DNA from 4 places in the Planifilum fulgidum genome. Region 3 is predicted to be linked to each of the others. Evidence: predicted binding sites of a transcription regulator. Region 3 holds the regulator's gene; each other region holds the start of a gene.
The links. The regulator LexA, encoded in region 3, represses DNA repair genes until DNA is damaged. The targets are predictions, from matches to a motif close to CGAACATATGTTCG.
Positions count from the first base shown of each region.

Region 1: ruvC (crossover junction endodeoxyribonuclease RuvC) is a predicted target of LexA. The motif match lies at 2,260-2,273, and genes of this name have one in related genera.
Region 2: BM063_RS06930 (YhjD family protein) is a predicted target of LexA. The motif match lies at 3,047-3,060, and genes of this name have one in related genera.
Region 4: BM063_RS05010 (SPL family radical SAM protein) is a predicted target of LexA. The motif match lies at 3,154-3,167, and genes of this name have one in related genera.

Region 1 covers NZ_FOOK01000026.1:430-5,129, forward strand. Annotated here, with positions in the region: partial or broken gene BM063_RS18015 (hypothetical protein) at 1-63, shown strand, start outside; partial or broken gene BM063_RS18020 (ISNCY family transposase) at 980-1,955, shown strand; gene ruvC (crossover junction endodeoxyribonuclease RuvC) at 2,293-2,793, shown strand; gene ruvA (Holliday junction branch migration protein RuvA) at 2,790-3,416, shown strand; gene ruvB (Holliday junction branch migration DNA helicase RuvB) at 3,418-4,413, shown strand; gene BM063_RS13075 (DUF2905 domain-containing protein) at 4,410-4,628, shown strand.
Region 2 covers NZ_FOOK01000009.1:25,148-29,847, reverse strand. Annotated here, with positions in the region: gene BM063_RS06945 (MFS transporter) at 1-1,447, shown strand, start outside; gene BM063_RS06940 (YetF domain-containing protein) at 1,554-2,240, shown strand; gene BM063_RS06935 (CBS domain-containing protein) at 2,320-2,748, shown strand; gene BM063_RS06930 (YhjD family protein) at 3,105-3,536, shown strand; gene BM063_RS06925 (cupin domain-containing protein) at 3,555-3,899, shown strand; gene BM063_RS06920 (short-chain fatty acid transporter) at 4,058-4,700, shown strand, end outside.
Region 3 covers NZ_FOOK01000017.1:362-5,061, forward strand. Annotated here, with positions in the region: gene ilvA (threonine ammonia-lyase IlvA) at 1-1,236, opposite strand, end outside; gene lexA (transcriptional repressor LexA) at 1,446-2,066, opposite strand; gene BM063_RS10300 (LysM peptidoglycan-binding domain-containing protein) at 2,292-2,567, shown strand; gene BM063_RS10310 (quaternary amine ABC transporter ATP-binding protein) at 2,886-4,097, shown strand; gene BM063_RS18175 (ABC transporter permease/substrate binding protein) at 4,084-4,700, shown strand, end outside.
Region 4 covers NZ_FOOK01000006.1:49,701-54,400, forward strand. Annotated here, with positions in the region: gene BM063_RS05005 (sigma-54-dependent Fis family transcriptional regulator) at 1-1,894, shown strand, start outside; gene BM063_RS05010 (SPL family radical SAM protein) at 2,207-3,136, opposite strand; gene leuC (3-isopropylmalate dehydratase large subunit) at 3,413-4,700, shown strand, end outside.

The sequences.
Region 1 (4,700 bases), on a different contig from region 3:
TGCTTCCATTTTACATTGGTAGATCATGTTTTTGAAATAGCTTGTAAACGACTGGACAAATAGCTTTGCAACTGATTCCTGTCCCGCTATTGACCCCGCCGGACCGCTTCGGCGGGCTGGCGGGCTTATTCTTTCGGCGGGCTTATTCCTTATTCTTTGGTTAAAAAACGTTCGTTTCTGGACCGTTTCCCCGAAACTTTTCCCCCTTGGCCTCTCCGATCCCTTCTCTGCCTTTTTTGATTGTAATATTGGATTAAAATCATAAGTCGGATCTCAAGGATGACGACCGAGTAGCGTTGTACAGGAAATTGGAATCGCCATTACGAAAGCGAGCTTGATTACGTTTCACAAATTTAACGATGCGATCAGCAAGGACGAGGAAAAAGGGATCACAGACAAAAAGGGTTGAGATCCTTGGCGTAAAAATTGTAGAGTGGGCAAAGGGCAATGGGAATGACCTAGGTGGGGAGACAACCCTAAAATGCTGGGGGCCAAAAGATGCACCAGGAATTTCAGCTCGTCCACAGTTACGCCCTTCACCAGTATTTCCCTCAGGATCTCCTCCGTTATTTTTAAAGTCTTCGAATATATGATATGGTATTGAGCTATTCAAATCGCCACGATTGGAAGGGATTCTAACCGAGGTGTTTTGAGAGTGGCTCTTCTCCAATTTAACTGAAAGGAGTTTTTAAAGCCGTAAAAAAGAGACGACCTTTCTACATACCATTCACAACGGAAAGCCTTTCTTCCTATTTTATGTGTGAAGGAACATGAAGGAACCAAGAGCCGTCGCACCTCCGGAACTGTCAGAGGAATCACAGTCCCCGGCTTCGTTTCAAAGCGGGAAACTCTGGAAGGCCCCGTTTTTTTCGGAGGTCCAACGGGATTCCCTGTACCCGCATACGGTTAAATAGTTTCCCCCTGAAAAACGCAGTCAAAAGGAAAAAGAATGTTCGGGAAGTCTCCGACAGCCTCCATTGCTCTCGTTCAAAAGTTGAGGGAAGAAAAAATCCTCAAGCACCGCAAACTTCGGACGGACAATACGGTGATGGAAGCGGACATCCATCACCCGACCGATGCCGGCCTCTTACAGGACGGGGTAAAAGAGATCACCCGAACGGTCCGAAAGATCAAAAAACAGTGTCTCATGCCGTGGAAGGATTTCAAGACCGAACCCGGGAAGTTAAGGAGCACCTCTTTTCCATGACCAAGGTGCTTCGCCGCCGCTGACGCGAGTCCTGGGAAGAAGTGAACCGGATCACCCAAAAAGTGATCGAAGTGACGGAAGCGGTTTGTTCCCAGGTACGGAAGGTGCTGGAGAAAGCCAAGGACAAGGCCCAAGCCCAACGACAACACCTGAAGGAAGCCATCGAACGGACCGGTCGACTGCTGGACCAGGGCCAAACAGGTGGTGTCAAGGAACCGGATCATTCCGGACCGTATGGGTAAGTTTCCATAACCCGGACGCTCGGCCGATCAAGAAGGGGAAACTCTCCAAAACCACGGAATTCAGCTACAAAGTGGATTGACGAAATGGAAAGCGGGTTTATCATCGGATACGAGGTGTACCAAGGCAACCCTTCTGATGAGGCGGTGCTTCTTTCTGCTGTGGAAAATCACCGAGACCTTTTCGGCTCTCTTCCCCATGCGGTCGCTACGGATCGAGGGTTTTTCAGTCAGAAAAACAAAGAGCAGCTGACGGAGATAGGGGTTCGTATGTCAGCGTTCCTCGACGGGGAAAAAAGAGTAAGCAGCGAACCGAATACGAACGGCAACCCTGGTTTCAAAACCTGAAGCGTTTCCGTGCAGGAGGAGAAGCGAAGATCAGCCTTCTGAAACGGAAGTACGGACTTTCCCGCAGTCGGTTTCGGGGGTATGAGGGCTCCAAAGCGTGGGCCGGAATGGGAATCATGGCCCATAATTCGAGAAAAGCGGCAATGATGCGGGCGTCATAATGGAAACAGGGAGAGAACGGATCGGACATTCCGTTCTCCTCCCCTCTTTTGCTATCAAAAGGTCCCCGATTTGCGGACTTTTTCAGGGGAAACTAATTAAGTAAAATTACTAACCCCGCCTACATAGAGACGGGGTTTGACCACATTGACCACATTTTTGACCACACACTTATGTTAACTAGGGTGAACTAGGGTTAATGTGAGTAGCGAAAAACCCTTTAAAATCCGCACTTTAGTAGTTTAGAATGAACTTAGATTATCGGGAGTATCTTCCGGAACGAAAAAATATGCTATAATCGTAGAGGGAATGTGCGTTCGCACCCGAGGAGGAAACAGTGTGAAAATCATCGGGATCGATCCCGGCATCGCCATTGTGGGTTACGGCGTGCTGGAACAGCGGGGAAACCGCTTGATTCCCCTCGATTACGGCTGCATCCGGACGGAGGCGAATCTGTCCGTCCCGGCCCGTTTGAAGCGGATTTACGATGAGGCGCGGTCTCTTTTTCGGGAATACAGTCCGGACGTGGTGGCGGTGGAGAAACTTTTCTTCAATCGAAATGTGACCACCGCCTTTACCGTGGGGCAGGCGCGGGGCGTCCTGTTGCTGGCGTCGGAAGAAGCGGGGGTGCCGGTGACCGAATATACGCCGCTGCAGGTGAAAATGGCCGTCGTGGGCTACGGCCAGGCGGAGAAGCGGCAGGTGCAGGAAATGGTCCGGCTGCTTCTGTCCCTGTCCGAGGTCCCGAAGCCGGACGATGCGGCGGATGCCTTGGCCATCGCCATCTGCCAGGCCCATTCGACCGGGTTGAAGAGGTTGGAAAGGGGAGGATGGGCGTGATCGAATTTGTGGAAGGCGAGGTGGTTTGGGCCGGACCCCATTATCTGGTGATCCGGGAAGGCGGAATCGGTTACCGGGTGGTGTGTCCCCGTCCCTATCTGTGGGATGAGGGGAAACGCGTCCGCCTGTACACGCATCCGGTCATCCGGGAGGACGGCTGGACCCTGTACGGTTTTCCCGACCGAATTGAGCGGGATCTGTTTTCCCTGCTGTTGGAGGTGTCGGGGATCGGGCCCAAGGCGGGACTGGCCATCCTTGCCCAGGGGACGGTGGGTGAGGTGGTGGGCGCCATCCGGAGGGAAGACTTCCATTTTCTCACGCGCTTCCCGGGCATCGGGAAGAAGACGGCTCAGCGCATCGTCCTCGACTTGAAGGACAAGCTGAGGGATTTTGACGCCCCTGCCGCCGGGGAGGATGTCTCTTCCGCCGGGCCGGAATGGACGGCTTCCGGGGCCGCCGGCGAGGCGATTGAAGCCCTGATGGCCCTGGGATATAATGAGAAGGAAGCCAGCGAGGCCGTTCGGGAAGCCCGGAAGCGGCTGGGAGATGCCGAACCGGCTCTCGATGAGTGGATCCGTCAGGCGCTCCAGGTATCCGCCAAACGGCTGGGAGGGGGGATGTAGCGTGGAGGAACGGATCATCTCCGCCCGTCAATCGGCGGAAGACGCGATGGAGGTCAGCCTGCGCCCCCGATACCTGCATGAATACATCGGTCAATCCCGGGTGAAGGAAAACCTGAAGGTATACATAGAGGCGGCCAAGATGCGGAGGGAGGCCCTGGATCACGTTCTGCTGCACGGCCCTCCGGGGCTGGGGAAGACGACGCTGTCCACCATTATCGCCAACGAATTGGGGGTTCAGATCCGGACCACCTCCGGCCCGGCCATTGAACGCCCCGGGGATTTGGCGGCCATTCTGACCAACCTGCAGCCGGGGGATCTTCTGTTCATCGACGAGATCCACCGCCTGCACCGGTCGGTGGAAGAGGTTCTCTATTCGGCGATGGAGGATTTCGCCCTGGATATCGTCATCGGCAAGGGTCCCAGCGCCCGATCGATCCGGCTGGATCTTCCCCCCTTCACCCTGGTGGGGGCGACGACCCGGGCGGGGGCCCTTTCATCCCCCCTCAGGGACCGGTTCGGCGTGGTGTGCCGCCTGGAATATTACACGGTGGAGGAATTGACGCAGATCGTCCTCCGGACCGCCGAGCTGCTCGGGATGCCCATCCGGACGGAAGGCGCCCGGGAAATCGCCGTCCGGTCCCGGGGCACCCCCCGCGTGGCCAACCGGTTGCTCAAACGGGTCCGCGATTTCGTCCAGGTGAAGGGGGACGATGTGATCACGCTGGAAGCGGCCCGGGACGCATTGGACCGGATCCAAGTGGATAAAATGGGATTGGACCAGGTGGACCACAAGCTGTTGATGTCCATCATGGAAAAGTTCCGCGGCGGACCGGTCGGACTGGAGACGATTGCCGCCACGATCGGAGAGGAAGCCCAGACGGTGGAGGATGTGTACGAACCTTACCTGATGCAGATCGGCTTTCTGGAAAGGACCCCCCGCGGGCGCGTGGTCACCCCCCGTTGTTATCAACACTTCGGGATGGAGATGCCAAGATGAACCAGTTTCCGAAATTCCTGATCGTCACCGGCGTGGTCCTCGTGGTGATCGGCTTGCTGTGGCAGGTGGGCGGACGCTTTCTTCATCTCGGCCGCCTGCCGGGGGATATCGTGATCGAAAAGGAAAACTTCCGTTTCTATTTTCCCATCGTCACGAGCCTTCTCTTGAGCGTCGTGCTCTCTTTGGCGCTTTATCTCCTCCGTTTTTTCCGGTAAACTGGTGATATCCCTTTCAGGTTTGCGGATGACTGCCTGGCGGGCGGCGCCTGGACCGATATTTGTTACCGG
Region 2 (4,700 bases), on a different contig from region 3:
AAAGCGGTTTTTCAAAGGCCGGCGGAAAAAATTCCGCCTGAAGAAAGAGGACATCACGGTTGTGGACATGGACTCGGCCAGAAGGGCGGTTTTGGCCACCAGCGTCGGCAACGCCATGGAATGGTTCGATTTCGGCATCTACTCCTACCTGGCGGTGACGATCGGGAAAGTCTTCTTTCCCGAAATGAAGGAAGGAGTTCAGCTCATTTATGCCTTCGCCACCTTCGCCGTCGCCTTTCTCGCCCGGCCGCTGGGAGGGTTCGTTTTCGGGATGTTGGGCGACCGGTGGGGACGAAAAAGGGTGCTTGCGACCACGCTCATCCTGATGGCCGTCTCGACGCTGAGCATCGGTTTGATCCCCGGCTATGAGTCGATTGGTTCGACGGCGACGGTTTTGTTGCTGCTGGCCCGGTTGGTGCAAGGCTTTTCCACCGGCGGCGAGTACGCCGGCGCGATGACTTTCATTGCCGAATCGACGCCGGACAAGAAGCGGGGCGTGATGTCCAGCGGGCTGGAAGTGGGGACACTGATCGGATATATCGCCGGAGCCGGCTTTGTCACGCTGCTCACCTTGGCCCTGGGCTCCGACACCATGGTCCGATGGGGATGGCGCATCCCCTTTCTGGTCGCCGGCCCGATGGGGCTGATCGGCTATTATCTGCGGGAGCGCCTCGAAGAGACTCCCGCCTTCGAAGCGATGGAGGAGGCGCGGGATCGGGAATCCTATCTGTCGGTCCGGGACATTCTGGCCTCCTATTGGAGAACCCTGTTGATCGGGATGGTCATGGTTTTTTTTTATAACGTCGTCAATTACACGGTTTTGTCCTACATGCCCTCGCACCTGTCCGCCGTCCTCGGCTACGGGGAAACGAGGGGCCTTCTGCTGATCGTCGTCGTGATGGCGATCATGATTCCGATTGTGCTGTTGATGGGCTATTTCAGCGATCGCGTCGGTTCCAAACGGGTGGTTCAGGGCGGATTGGCCGGGCTGGTGCTGTTGTCCATCCCCTCTTTCCTGCTGATCGGAAGCGGAAAGGCGTGGTGGGTGCTTCTGGGGCTGGTGCTGCTGGGGGTCTTTTCCGCCAGCTTTCAGGGGACGATGCCCTCCCTGCTTCCCTCCCTCTTCTACACCGAGGTGAGGTACGGCGCCTTGGCCATCACCTACAACATCTCCGCCTCGGTGTTCGGCGGCACCACGCCCCTCGTGGTTTCCTGGCTGATCAACTGGACGGGAGACCGCCTGATCCCCGCCTATTACCTCGTCGCCGTGTCGGTGATCGGTCTCATGGTCGTAACCAAGTTTGTCAAGGATCCCTCCGGCAAGTCGCTGCGGGGATCGCCTCCGGCCGTCGAAAAAAAGCGCGAGATCAAGGAGGTTTTGCAGAATCCGGAGGAAGCCCTGTGGTGGCAGGAAGAAAAGGAACAAAGGGAAAGGGAGCGCGAGTGATTCTGAAGGATGGGACCGGCTTTCCCCGCTCCGACGACGCGCATTCATATCCCGCTTTTATCTGGGGAGGCTAGACAACAGGAATCAAGGAAGGTGGGGAGAGCCGTTGGCTTACCTTCATGTTCTGTTTCAAACGCTGCTTGCCTTCGGAACCATTCTGGTGCTGACCATCATTTTGGGAAAACAGCAGATCTCGGAACTGACTTACTTTGAATACATCAACGGCATCACCTTCGGATCCATCGCCGCCGCTCTGGCCACCGACATCGATTCCGAAACCGGCCTTCATTTCTTCGGGTTGGTTCTGTTCGGCGGACTCACCTTTTTGATGTCCTTCCTCACCCTGAAAAGCCGCTGGGCAAAAAAGCTGTTGGAAGGGGACCCGGTCATCGTCATCCGGGACGGGAAGATTCTGGAGAACAACCTGCGCAAAAGCCGATTTAACGTCGACCAAATCCTGCAGCTCCTCCGGGAGAAGGACGTATTTGACGTCTCCCAGGTTCAGTTCGCCATCCTCGAAAACGACGGAAGCCTTTCGGTGATGCGAAAGCCGGAGCATCAGCAGTTGACGCCGAAAAGCCTCTCGCAGCCTCCAAAAAATCATCCCCAAGTGCCGATGGAATTGGTGGTCGACGGGCAGATCATCTACGAAAATCTGCGGAAAATGGGGAAAACCGGCCGGTGGTTGATGGAGGAGCTGAAAAAGCGGCAAGTGACGTCGCTGCGGGACGTGTTTTACGTTTCCCTGGAAAGCGACGGCACCCTGTATGTGGACAGGCGCCGGGACTTTTGACAAATACTGTCCGCGGCCGGAAGGAATGCAATTTTCCGGGACGGAGCAACCTAACCCCAGAAAAGGAGGGAACCCGACAATGGCTCAGCTGAGAGACATCATGACCACCCAGGTTGCCACGGTGTCGCCCCAGGACAATGTGTATCAGGCGGCCAGCCTGATGAAACAGCACAATGTCGGCATGATTCCCGTGGTCGAAAACGGACAGCTGCAGGGAGTCATCACCGACCGGGATCTGGTGATCCGGGGCATTGCTGATAAGAAGCCCAATTCCCAGCGGGTGGGCGATGTGATGACCGGCGCCCCGGTGACCGGCTCGCCGGACATGTCCGTCGATGAAGCGGCCCGGCTGATGGCCCAGCACCAGATCCGCCGGCTCCCCGTGGTGGAAAACGGGCGACTGGTGGGAGTCGTTTCCATCGGCGATCTGGCTGTCCGTCAACCCTTCTCCGATGAAGCGGGACAGGCGCTGAGCAGCATTTCCGAACCGAGCCGTCCCGTCATGTGAGAAAGAGAGGCGGACGCCGCCTCTCTCTTTTTCATTTTCTGCGCCGGATGCGCCGAGAAGCAGCGCGAGCGCTTTTCCTCCGAAAAGGGGGGAATTTGCCCGCCGCGTTCTTCTGAGGATCTCTTTCTCCATTTCTTTCATCCTTTCTTCGGCCATCCTTTCCATCTCGTAAGGACTGCGCATCCCTTGGCCTCCTTGTCCGAAGTGTGGTTCCTCTTTTCTGTACCCTATTTACATATATAATAAACAATATAGTTTATTATATATAAAAACAGCAGAAGAAAATACCAACGAAACAGGAACATATGTTTGCATATAATGGAGGTAAAGCGCCTTTCACTGGGGTGTGGTGGGGGATGTTGATCGCTCCGGAAGAATATCGGCTTTTTGCCGACCTGGTGAAACGGGTTGTTCTGCTGGATGTGCTGGAACGGGTCTTGGAGCGGGATTGCCGGACCCTCGCGAACGCGCCCGTAAAGATGGGCCGGCCCATCGGAAAAATGCTGGAGGAAGCCCGGAAGCGCGTCGCCCGGGAAGCCCTGGACGCCCGAAGAAAGTTGCGCCGGATCGGGGGAGAGATCATCGAAGTGAAGCAGCTGTCCGATGCCCGCGAGGTGAAGGCCCGTTTCCGCGGATTTCTGCACAGCCAGCGGTATGTCAACGAATGGTTGCGCAGCGAGTGCGAAGAGACGTTTCTCCGCCTGTTGTCCAACCGGAATTTTTGTTCGATTTCCGCGGCGGGGCCTGTTGAACCCTCTCGACGGATGGAGTACAATGAATCCAAATGAGTGAGGGGGTTTTTATCGATGGAAGGGCCCTATGTGATTCGCAAGGGCGACGGTAACTGGATTCCCATGGGCGACGGCGTCCGGTTCAGCTATTTGCGGAGATACGGGGAGGAATACAGCATCCTCCTGGAGATGGATGCCGGAGGCCGCTTTCCGGGGCATGATCATGTCGGCGGGGAAGAGATCTTCGTCCTGGAAGGGTCCGTGAGATTGGGAACGGAGGAACTCCGGCAGGGGGATTATTACTATTTGCCGCCGGGGGTGAGCCATCCGGCGGAGACGGAAGAGGGCTGCAGCCTCCTCATCACCTCCGCCCGGGGATTGGAAACGGGTGAGAAGCAAAAGTCTCTGAAAACATCCTGAGGCTTTTTGAACTGATGGAATGAAAGGGCTTTCATGGGTTTCTCTCCGATGAGGTCCAAGCGGAATCGGTTTGGACCTTTCTTTTGGCGGCATTATCCTGATTATTTCAAATAGATTTATTTTATCGGTGATTGATTCTTAAAGGGGGTCTTGTGTTGCTGAGACGATTCACCCGCTTGTGCGTCCGTCTGGTGGAACGCTATCTTCCCGATCCGTTTTTGTTTGCCGTGCTGCTCACCTTTGTCGTCTTCATCATGGGCCTCATCTGGACGCCTTCGGGGCCGCTGGAGATGATTCGCCATTGGGGAAACGGCTTTTGGGGACTGCTGGATTTTACGATGCAGATGGTGCTGATTCTCGTTCTGGGGCACGCGTTGGCCCGGGCCCCGTCGGTGGAGAGGGCATTGAAGGCGGTGGCCGGGCTGACCCGGGATCCCGGCAAGGCGCTGATGCTCACCACCTTCGTGGCCACCGTCGCCAGCTGGATCAGTTGGGGGTTTGGACTGGTGGTCGGCGCCCTGTTCGCCCGGGAAGTGTCCAAAAGGGTCCCCGATGTGGATTACCGGCTCCTGGTGGCCGGGGCTTACTCGGGATTTCTCGTCTGGCACGGGGGGTTGTCCGGTTCCGTTCCCCTCAAGTTGGCGACGGATGATCAGTTCGGCGTGATGGTGCCCACCTCGGACACCCTGTTTGCCGCCTTCAACCTGGTTCCGGTGATCGTGCTGGCGGTGACCCTGCCCTTTTTGATCCGATGGATGCAGCCGCCCCGTCCGGAGCGGGTGACGGTCCGCCCCGAACTGT
Region 3 (4,700 bases):
GATTTCAATATAGGGGAAACCCTTTTTGTTCATGCGTTCGATCAGCGAAGCGTAATCCTCCCGGTTTTTCAGCTCGATTCCAACCAGGGCCGGGCCGTTGTCCTTGTTGTTCTTTTTGGTGTACTCGAACCGGGTGATATCGTCATTCTCCCCGAGCACGTCGTCCAGAAATTCGCGCAGGGCGCCGGCCCGCTGCGGGAAATTGATGATGAAATAGTGTTTGAGCCCTTCGTGAATCAGCGAGCGCTCCTTGATTTCCTGCATCCGGTCGATGTCGTTGTTTCCGCCGCTGATGATGCAGACCACGTTCTTTCCCCGGATCTGTTCCCGGAAAAAGTCGAGGGCGGACACGGGGAGCGCCCCCGCCGGTTCGACAACGATGGCGTGTTGGTTGTACAAATTCAGGATGGTGGTGCACACTTTTCCTTCCGGCACGGCAATCACGTCATCCACGTTTTCCCGGCAGATCCTGAAGGTCAGATTGCCCACCTGCTTGACCGCCGCCCCGTCCACAAAGGGTTCGATCTCCTCCAATTTCACCACGCGCCCCTGTTTCAGCGACTCCCGCATGCTTTGGGCGCCGGCGGGTTCCACCCCGATCACCTTGGTCTCCGGGTACACGCTTTTGATATAGGAGCTGACGCCGGCGATCAGCCCGCCGCCGCCGACGGTGACAAACACATAATCCGGGGGCTGTTTCAGGTCATTGAGGATTTCGATCCCGATGGTGCCCTGCCCGACGATGGTGCGGTAATCGTCAAAGGGGTGGATGAAGGCCATTTGGTGCTTCTTGACATAGTCCATGGCCCGCTGGAAGGAATCGTCGAAGGTATCGCCGGTCAGGATCACTTCCACATATTCGCCGCCGTAATGTTTGACCTGATGGATCTTTTGCCGCGGTGTCGTGGTCGGCATGAATATCTTTCCGGGAATCCCGAGGTGGCGGCAGGAGTAGGCCACCCCCTGGGCGTGGTTTCCCGCGCTGGCACAGACCACCCCCTTCTTCCGCTCTTCCTCGGGAAGGCTGCAAATGGTGTTATAGGCGCCCCGAATTTTGAAGGAACGGACGGTTTGCAGGTCTTCCCGCTTCAAATGGACGTCGCAACCGTATTTCTCGGACAGGAGGCGGTTATATTCAAGGGGAGTGTGCACGCAGACTTTTTTCAGCCTCTGGCTGGCAATGAGAATATCCTCGATTTTGACGTGATCGACCTGATCGGCGCGCGTTTGGTCCAAAGTTTTTCCCATCCCACCTCATCCTTTTGCATTTTAATGTTTATTTGATTTTATAGCGCACCGGACACCCGGATGTCCAGCGTTTTCCGGAAGGGCCTAAACGTGACGGGCGGTTTCGTTTCAGCGCCGCCACGCGTCGAAAACAACAAACAACAATTAAAAAAACCTCGCGGATTTCGCGAGGATCATGCGGCGGATCGGCGGCGCCCTCAATGGATGCGGCGGATGAGCCCCACCACTTTGCCGAGGATGGTCACCTGGGGAAGCAGAATGGGCTCCATGAGGTCATTTTCCGGTTGAAGGCGGACATAATCCTTTTCCTTGTAAAAGCGCTTCACGGTGGCCTCTTCATCCGGGGTCATGGCCACGACGATGTCGCCGTTGTCCGCGGTGGGCTGTTGCCGGACGATGACGTAGTCCTTGTCGAAGATGCCGGCATTGATCATGCTGTCCCCCTGTACGGAAAGGATGAAATGCTTGCCGTTGCCCACCATTTTTTTGGGAAGGGGAATGTATTCCTCAATGTTTTCCACGGCGGTGATCGGTTCTCCGGCAGTCACCTTCCCGACCAGCGGAACCATCACCGTGTCGGTTTCCGGGCGGCGTTCCTTCGTCGGGCGATCCAAAATCTCAATGGCCCTCGGCTTGGTCGGATCGCGCCGGATGAATCCCTTTTTTTCCAGGCGGGACAAATGGCCGTGAACGGTCGAACTGGAGGCGAGCCCCACCGCTTCGCCGATTTCCCGGACGGAGGGAGGGTAACCCTTTTCCTCCACCTCTTTTTTTATGTAATCCAGAATCGCCTGTTGCCGGGGAGACAGTTTGGACATGCGCTCATCTCCTTTCTCGGACACAGGTCAGCACCGCCCTGCGGCAAATTAGGCCCCGAAAACCCATATCCGCTGAATTCCTCCCATTTTTCAGTATACATGAAAGGCAAACAAAACACAAACATGAGTTCGGAGAACGCCTTGACAGAACGCGTGTTCTGTAATATGCTTGGTTCAAAGGTAATTATTTGAAATGAACATCCGGCGCCGACGGAGGGGGAAGGGATGAAGCGGAGGGGAACGGCTCTTATCGGAATCCTTTGTTTTCTGTTGATGATTGCGGTCGCCTGGGGAGGCCGGGCGGCCGGCGACGGTCCGGAGCCGACGGTGGATGTTCGCGTCGAGCCCGGTGACACGCTGTGGAGTCTGGCCCGGAGGCATGCGGATGATTCCGTCGACATCCGGGAACTGATCAGCGATATACGACGGATCAATCAGCTGGAGGATGCCGTGATCCATCCCGGCCAGACACTGAAAATCCCTGTCCGCAAAGGGGAGTGACCGCCGTTTCCTTTGAGCGCGTTTGTTTGCCGGCCGGCCGTTACCATGCGGAAAACGTACGAAACCGGAGGATTTCTGAAGATCGCGGCTCCCATTTTTTCTTTTCATTTTTCATCTGGATAGGATCTTTCAGCCTCTGTGTCATCGCTTTTGACGGGCCGCCTTCCGATTTTATAAAATAAATGCAGGTCCTTTGGAAACCGCATTTTTTTATTTTTTCCGGGAGTGTCGGGATGCTTTCGGAGAGGGGCTCCTGAGGGTTCGCCTCTTGTGCCGCCCCATATTATCTGAATTTTCTAAAAGAAAGGGGGTCGTTTCTTGCCGAAAATCGAAGTGAGAAACCTCACCAAAATTTTTGGGCGCCATCCCTTGCGGGGATTGGCGCTGTTGAAGCAAGGCAAAAGCAAAGAAGAAATATTCAGGGAGACGGGGATGACCGTCGGGGTCAACCGGGCTTCCTTTTCGGTGGAGAGCGGAGAAGTTTTCGTGATCATGGGTCTGTCCGGAAGCGGCAAATCCACTCTGGTCCGGCTGTTGAACCGGCTTATTGAACCGACGGAAGGAACGGTGCTCGTCGACGGGGACGACGTGACGAAGATGAGCGCCGATGAGCTTAGGCAAATGCGCAGGACCAAGATGGGAATGGTCTTTCAGCGGTTTGCCCTGTTTCCCCACAAGAGCGTCCGCGAAAATGTGGAATACGGCCTGGAAGTGCAGGGGGTGCCCAAGCGGGAACGCAGGGAAAAAGCTCTCCAGTCCCTGGAGCTGGTGGGTCTGAGGGATTACGCCGACCAGTTGCCGGACCAACTTTCCGGCGGGATGCAACAGCGGGTGGGCCTGGCCCGGGCCCTGGCCACCGATCCGGACATTTTGCTGATGGATGAAGCCTTCAGCGCCCTCGATCCCTTGATCCGCAAGGAAATGCAGGATGAGATGATGGAGCTTCAGTCCACCATGAACAAGACGATCGTTTTTATCACCCACGATTTGGACGAGGCGTTGCGCATCGGCGACCGCATCGCCCTGATGAAAGACGGATCGATCGTCCAGATCGGGACGCCGGAGGAGATCCTGACCAATCCGGCCAACGAATACGTGGAAAAATTTGTGGAAGACGTCAACATCACCAAGGTGCTGACGGCCGGCTCCGTCATGAAGCGGCCGGAGGTGTTGGTCCTGGGCAAAGAAGGGCCCCGGGTGGCTCTGAAACGGATGAGGGAAAGGGGCCTTTCCGGGCTGATGGTGGTTGACCGGACCCGGAAACTGGTCGGAATCCTGACCGCGGAGGCGGCGCGAAGCCTGTTGGATGAGAAGAGCGATCGAAGCATGGAAGATGTGTTGGTGAGAGACGTCGTTATGGCGCACAAGGATACGCCCGTGAGCGAGCTCTTGCCCAAAATGGCCGAAAAGCAGTTTTCTCATCCGGCGGCGGTCATCGACGATCAGGGCAAACTGCGCGGAGTGGTGGTGCAAGGCGCCATCTTTGCCGCCCTGGCCGGAAACGGGGTGAAACAGGATGAACCTTCCTAAGCTTCCCCTGGACCGGTGGGTGGACAAAGCCGTCCGATGGCTCCAGGATCACTTTGCCGCCCTGTTTGACTGGATTTCGTCCGGGATTCAGCCGCTTGTCGCCTTTTTCCAGTCCCTTTTCACCGCGTTGCCCCCGGTGCCGACCGCCGTGCTCATCGCCGCCTTGGCGCTGTTGGCGAGCCGGCTGTCGGTGTCGCTGTTCACCCTGTTCGGTCTGCTTTTGATTTACAATCTGGGTTATTGGAACGAGGCGGCCGAAACCATCTCCCTGGTGCTGACCGCGACCACCCTTTCCGTCGTCGTCGGGGTTCCCCTGGGCATTGTGGCCGCCAAAAGCCGGAGGGCGCAAAACCTCCTCACTCCGATTTTGGACTTCATGCAGACAATGCCCGCCTTCGTCTATCTGATTCCGGCCGTGTTCTTCTTCGCCCTGGGGGCCGTGCCGGGAGTGATCGCTTCGGTCATCTTTGCAATGCCCCCGACCATTCGCCTCACCAGCCTCGGAATCCGTCAAGTGTCCGGCGACTTGATTGAGGCGGCGGAAGCCTTCGGCTCGACGCCCGCCCAGAAACTCTTCAAGGTGCAACTTCCCCTGGCCAAGTC
Region 4 (4,700 bases), on a different contig from region 3:
GCCGCCGTCCCTCGTCCCGTCCTGGGAGCGAAGCAAGCGATACGGGGTGGATCCCCGCAGGGCGAACAATGAGCTCCTTCCCAAGGGCGAGTTGAAGGATCGGAAGGAACAGATGAAGGAATGGCTCAACGCCGCTTCGGACATTTTCGAGCAAATGTACGGCATGCTTCGAAAATCGCCGTACATGGTCATCGTGTCGGATCGGGAGGGGTACGTCATCGCCACCTGGGGGGATCCCCCCTTTACCGACCGGGCGAGGAAAGTGTGGCTGGACGAGGGTGCCAACTGGCACGAACGGATCAAAGGAACCAACGCGATCGGCACCGCCCTCGCGGAACGGCAGCCGATCAGTGTGGTCGGGGAACAGCACTATTGTGAGGAAAACCATTTTCTCACCTGTTACGCCACACCGCTTTACGCACCGACGGGGGAACTGCTGGGCGTGCTGGATATCAGCGGCGACGCCCGGATGCACCACCCCCACACGATGGGGATGGTGCTGACCGCCGCCCAGGCCTGCCAAACCCGGCTGCTTTTGCAAAGCGTCCGGCGGGAACTGGTTCTCACCTTCCGGGAAGCGGACACGCTCGCGGAAGGGTATGGAAGGCCGCTGATCGCCGTGGACGCCAACGGGCTGATCTCCCGGATCAATCAGGATGGCGCCCGCTTGCTCAACACGCCTCAGGCGGAGTGCATCGGACAACCCCTCACCCGCTGGTTCGAGCCGCAGGATGCAAAGGCGCTCCTCTCCCTCAAGGATGCCGCCGAATTGCCCGTAAAAGCCCCTTCGGGAACGTCCTGGATCGCCCGTCCGGTGCTGGATGAACGGAAACGAACCCACCGCGTCCTGCTGAGTCCCCCTTCGGCGTCCGAACGGAAAAACGCCGCCCCGCCGTCCGTCCCCCCTGAAGAGACGGTTCGCATTTCATTGGAAAGGGGAATCGCCTCCTGTCCCAAATTTCAGAAAGCCCTCAAACTGGCCATCCACGTGTCCCGCACCGATGCCACCATTCTTCTCCGGGGGGAAACCGGAACCGGAAAAGATCTGGTCGCCCGGGAGATCCACAAGCGGAGCGGCCGAACCGGTCCGCTGGTGGTCGTCAACTGCGGAGCCATCCCGGAATCGCTTCTGGAAGCGGAACTGTTCGGTTATGAGAAGGGCGCCTTCACCGGAGCCCGGAACGGCGGACACCGGGGAAAATTCGAAGCGGCCCACAAGGGGACGCTCTTCCTGGACGAAATCGGCGAAATGCCCCTGTCCTCCCAGGCGGTCCTCCTCCGGATTCTGGAGGAAAAACAGGTCACCCGGATCGGCTCCAACCGCCCCATTCCCGTCGATGTCCGCATCATCACCGCCACCAACAGGGACTTGGCCCGGGAGGTGAGGGAAAACCGCTTCCGCGCAGATCTCTATTACCGGATCTGTGAAGTGGAGATCCATCTGCCTCCCCTTCGGGAACGATCCGATCTCTTTCTGCTCGCCGAATACTTTCTGGAGCAGGTATCCCGCGAGTTGAACATCGACCCGGTCCGCCTAAGCGATGAAGTGCGCGAAATGCTTTCGCGTTATCACTGGCCCGGCAACATCCGGGAACTGAGGCAAGTGCTGCGCCAGGCCGTCTTCCACGCCCATTTCGTGCGGGGATCCTCCGCCCTTTCCGCCGAAGATCTGGTTTTTCCCCAGGCGCAAGCGGGCAAGCCGGATGCATCTTCCCACTCCGTTTCCCTGGAAGAACAGGAGGCGGAAACCATCGCCCAAGCCATCCGGATTTCCCGGGGCAATCTTTCAAAGGCGGCCCGGATGCTGGGAATCGGCCGGACCACCCTGTACCGGAAATTGAATCGCTATCCCGGGCTGAAAAACATCCGGGTGCAGCACCAAAGGCACGGATAAGCACCGCCGCCCCATCGCCTCCGAACAAAACAAAAAACCCCTTGCGGGGTTTTTTTCGCCCGATCAAGGGCAAACCGATTTGGGAGATTTCCCTTCGTGATGCCGATCACAGGCCTCCCACAAACACGAAAATGGTCGCGATCACCAAGAGGAAGATCAGCAGACGACGCCAGCTCGCAAGATAACCATAACCGCTGTAGGACATCTCCCTACCCCCTTTCATTTGTCCCTATACTTTATGCCGCATCTCCAGATGGGGCCGGGTAAATGTCCATTCCGGAGCAAAAATGGGTGAAAGGCCCGCCGGCGCCCCTAAAACAGACTGAGCTGGATCGGCTCCTCCGGGATCCCCGCCCCGCTTCCGGTTTCCCGCTCCGAAGGGGAGGCCCCTTCCCTCACCGCTTCATTTTCGATGCCGGCATCCCTCATGTGCCGCCGGATCCGCGCGAAAAGCTCCGCCCGGTACTCATCGGGCGGATAAGCCCCCTCGTACAGCCGGACCAGGCGGGGATACTCCCGCGGAAAGGCGGTCTGAATGCGGCGGAAAAACCAGCTTTTCACGGCCGGTCGCAACCGGAGCACGGAGGGCACCACAAAACGCGCGCCGCATTCCCGCGCCGCCTTCATGTACGATCGAAGGTGTTCATCGGAGTCGGCAAGGTACGGCAGGATCGGCGCCAGAAACAGGCCCGCCGGAATCCCCGCCTCGCTCAGTTTCCGAACCGCCTCCAGGCGCTGTTTCGGATGGGGGGAGGCGGGCTCCGTCAACCGCCACACCCGTTCGTCCAGGGTGCTCAAACTGATGTTGACCGAGGTGAGAACCATTTCCCGGAGAATGTCCCTGTCGCGAAGGATCAGGGGAGACCGCGTGGTGATGCTGGTCGGTATCCGAAAATCCCTCAGCACCTTCAATATGGATCGGGTCAGCTCCCATTTCGCCTCCACCGGCTGATACGGATCGGTGGCCGTGCCCACGGCCACTTCCCCACCCTTCCACTTCCTCCGTTTCAGCTCCCGATACAGCACCTCCGCCGCATCCCGCTTGACGATGATGTTGTGCTGAAAACTGTCGTCGGCGTGAAATCCCAGGTAGCTGTGGGTGGGCCGGGCATAACAAAAATGACACCCGTGGCTGCAACCGCGGTACGGATTGATCGACCAGCGGAAGGGCATGCCCTCCACCCGGTTCAGCACCGACACGGGACGTTTGGGAAAAAGCCGCCGCGGCGTCCGCCCGGCCATCGGAATCACCCCGAATGCGAACATTTGTTTCTAATATACCATAACCCTTTTTTGTTTACCACTAACAGAAAACTAACCAAAAAAAGGGAGAAGTGTCACGGGCAGAGGCCTTCTTCCTGTCCCGACCGGCAAATCGAACCGGTCCGCTTTTAAAATCGACCGGCAATTCGCCCATTTCCCCCTTGCCGACATCGAAAAATTTGTTACAATAGAAAGCATATATATTTCATACGGCAATGCTTCGCCGAAAAAAAGAGAATGCAAGGTGAGGGGAACATGAGACCGCGGACATTGTTCGAAAAAATCTGGGATCGCCACGTCATCCACCAGGAAGAGGGAAAGCCGGCCATTTTGTACATCGACCTGCACCTCATCCACGAGGTGACTTCCCCCCAGGCCTTCGACGGATTGCGCATGGCCGGCCGCAAAGTGCGGAGGCCCGATCTGACCGTCGCGACGATGGACCACAACGTGCCCACGACGGACCGCTCCCTTCCGATCACCGACCCGATTTCCGCCAAACAGATGGAAACCCTGGTCCGGAACTGCCGTGAATTCGGCATCCGGCTCTACGATCTGAACAGCCAGCACCAGGGCATCGTCCACGTGATCGGCCCTGAACTGGGGCTGACCCTTCCGGGAAAAACGATCGTCTGCGGAGACAGCCACACCTCCACCCACGGGGCCTTCGGCGCCCTCGCCTTCGGAATCGGAACCAGCGAAGTGGAGCACGTCCTGGCCACCCAATGCCTGCACCAAGCCAAACCCCGGACGATGGAGATCCATATCAAGGGGACCCTGCCCCGGGGCGTTTCGGCCAAAGATGTGATCCTGGCCGTCATCTCCCGAATCGGCACGGACGGGGCCACCGGGACCGTCGTCGAATACACCGGAGAAGTGATCCGCAACATGTCCATGGAAGAGCGGATGACCGTCTGCAACATGTCGATCGAAGCCGGAGCCCGGGCCGGCATGGTCTCGCCGGATGCCACCACCTTCGCCTATCTGGAAAACCGGCCCTTTGCGCCCAAGGGCAAACTGTTCGAAAGAGCCGTCGCCGATTGGGAACAACTGGCAACGGATGAAGGCGCCGCCTTCGACCGCCGGTTCGAGCTCGACGTCACCAACCTGGCGCCCCAAGTCACCTGGGGGACCAGCCCCGGAATGGGAACCGACGTGACGGGCACCGTGCCGGATCCCGATTCCTTCCCCACGGAAAACGAGCGAAAAGCGGCGAGAAAAGCCCTCGAATACATGGGCCTCAAACCGGGAACGCCGATCGTCGACATCCCGGTGGACCGGGTCTTCATCGGCTCCTGCACCAACTCGCGGATCCAAGACCTGCGCGACGCCGCCAAGGTCGTCCGGGGTCGGAAAGTCTCCCCGCGGGTCCGGGCCATGGTGGTTCCCGGTTCCCAACAGGTCAAAATGCAGGCGGAACGGGAAGGATTGGACCGCATTTTCAAAGAAGCCGGCTTTGAATGGCGGAATTCCGGTTGCAGCATGTGCCTGGGAATGAATCCCGACATCCTCCAGCCGGGAGAACGCTGCGCTTCCACCTCCA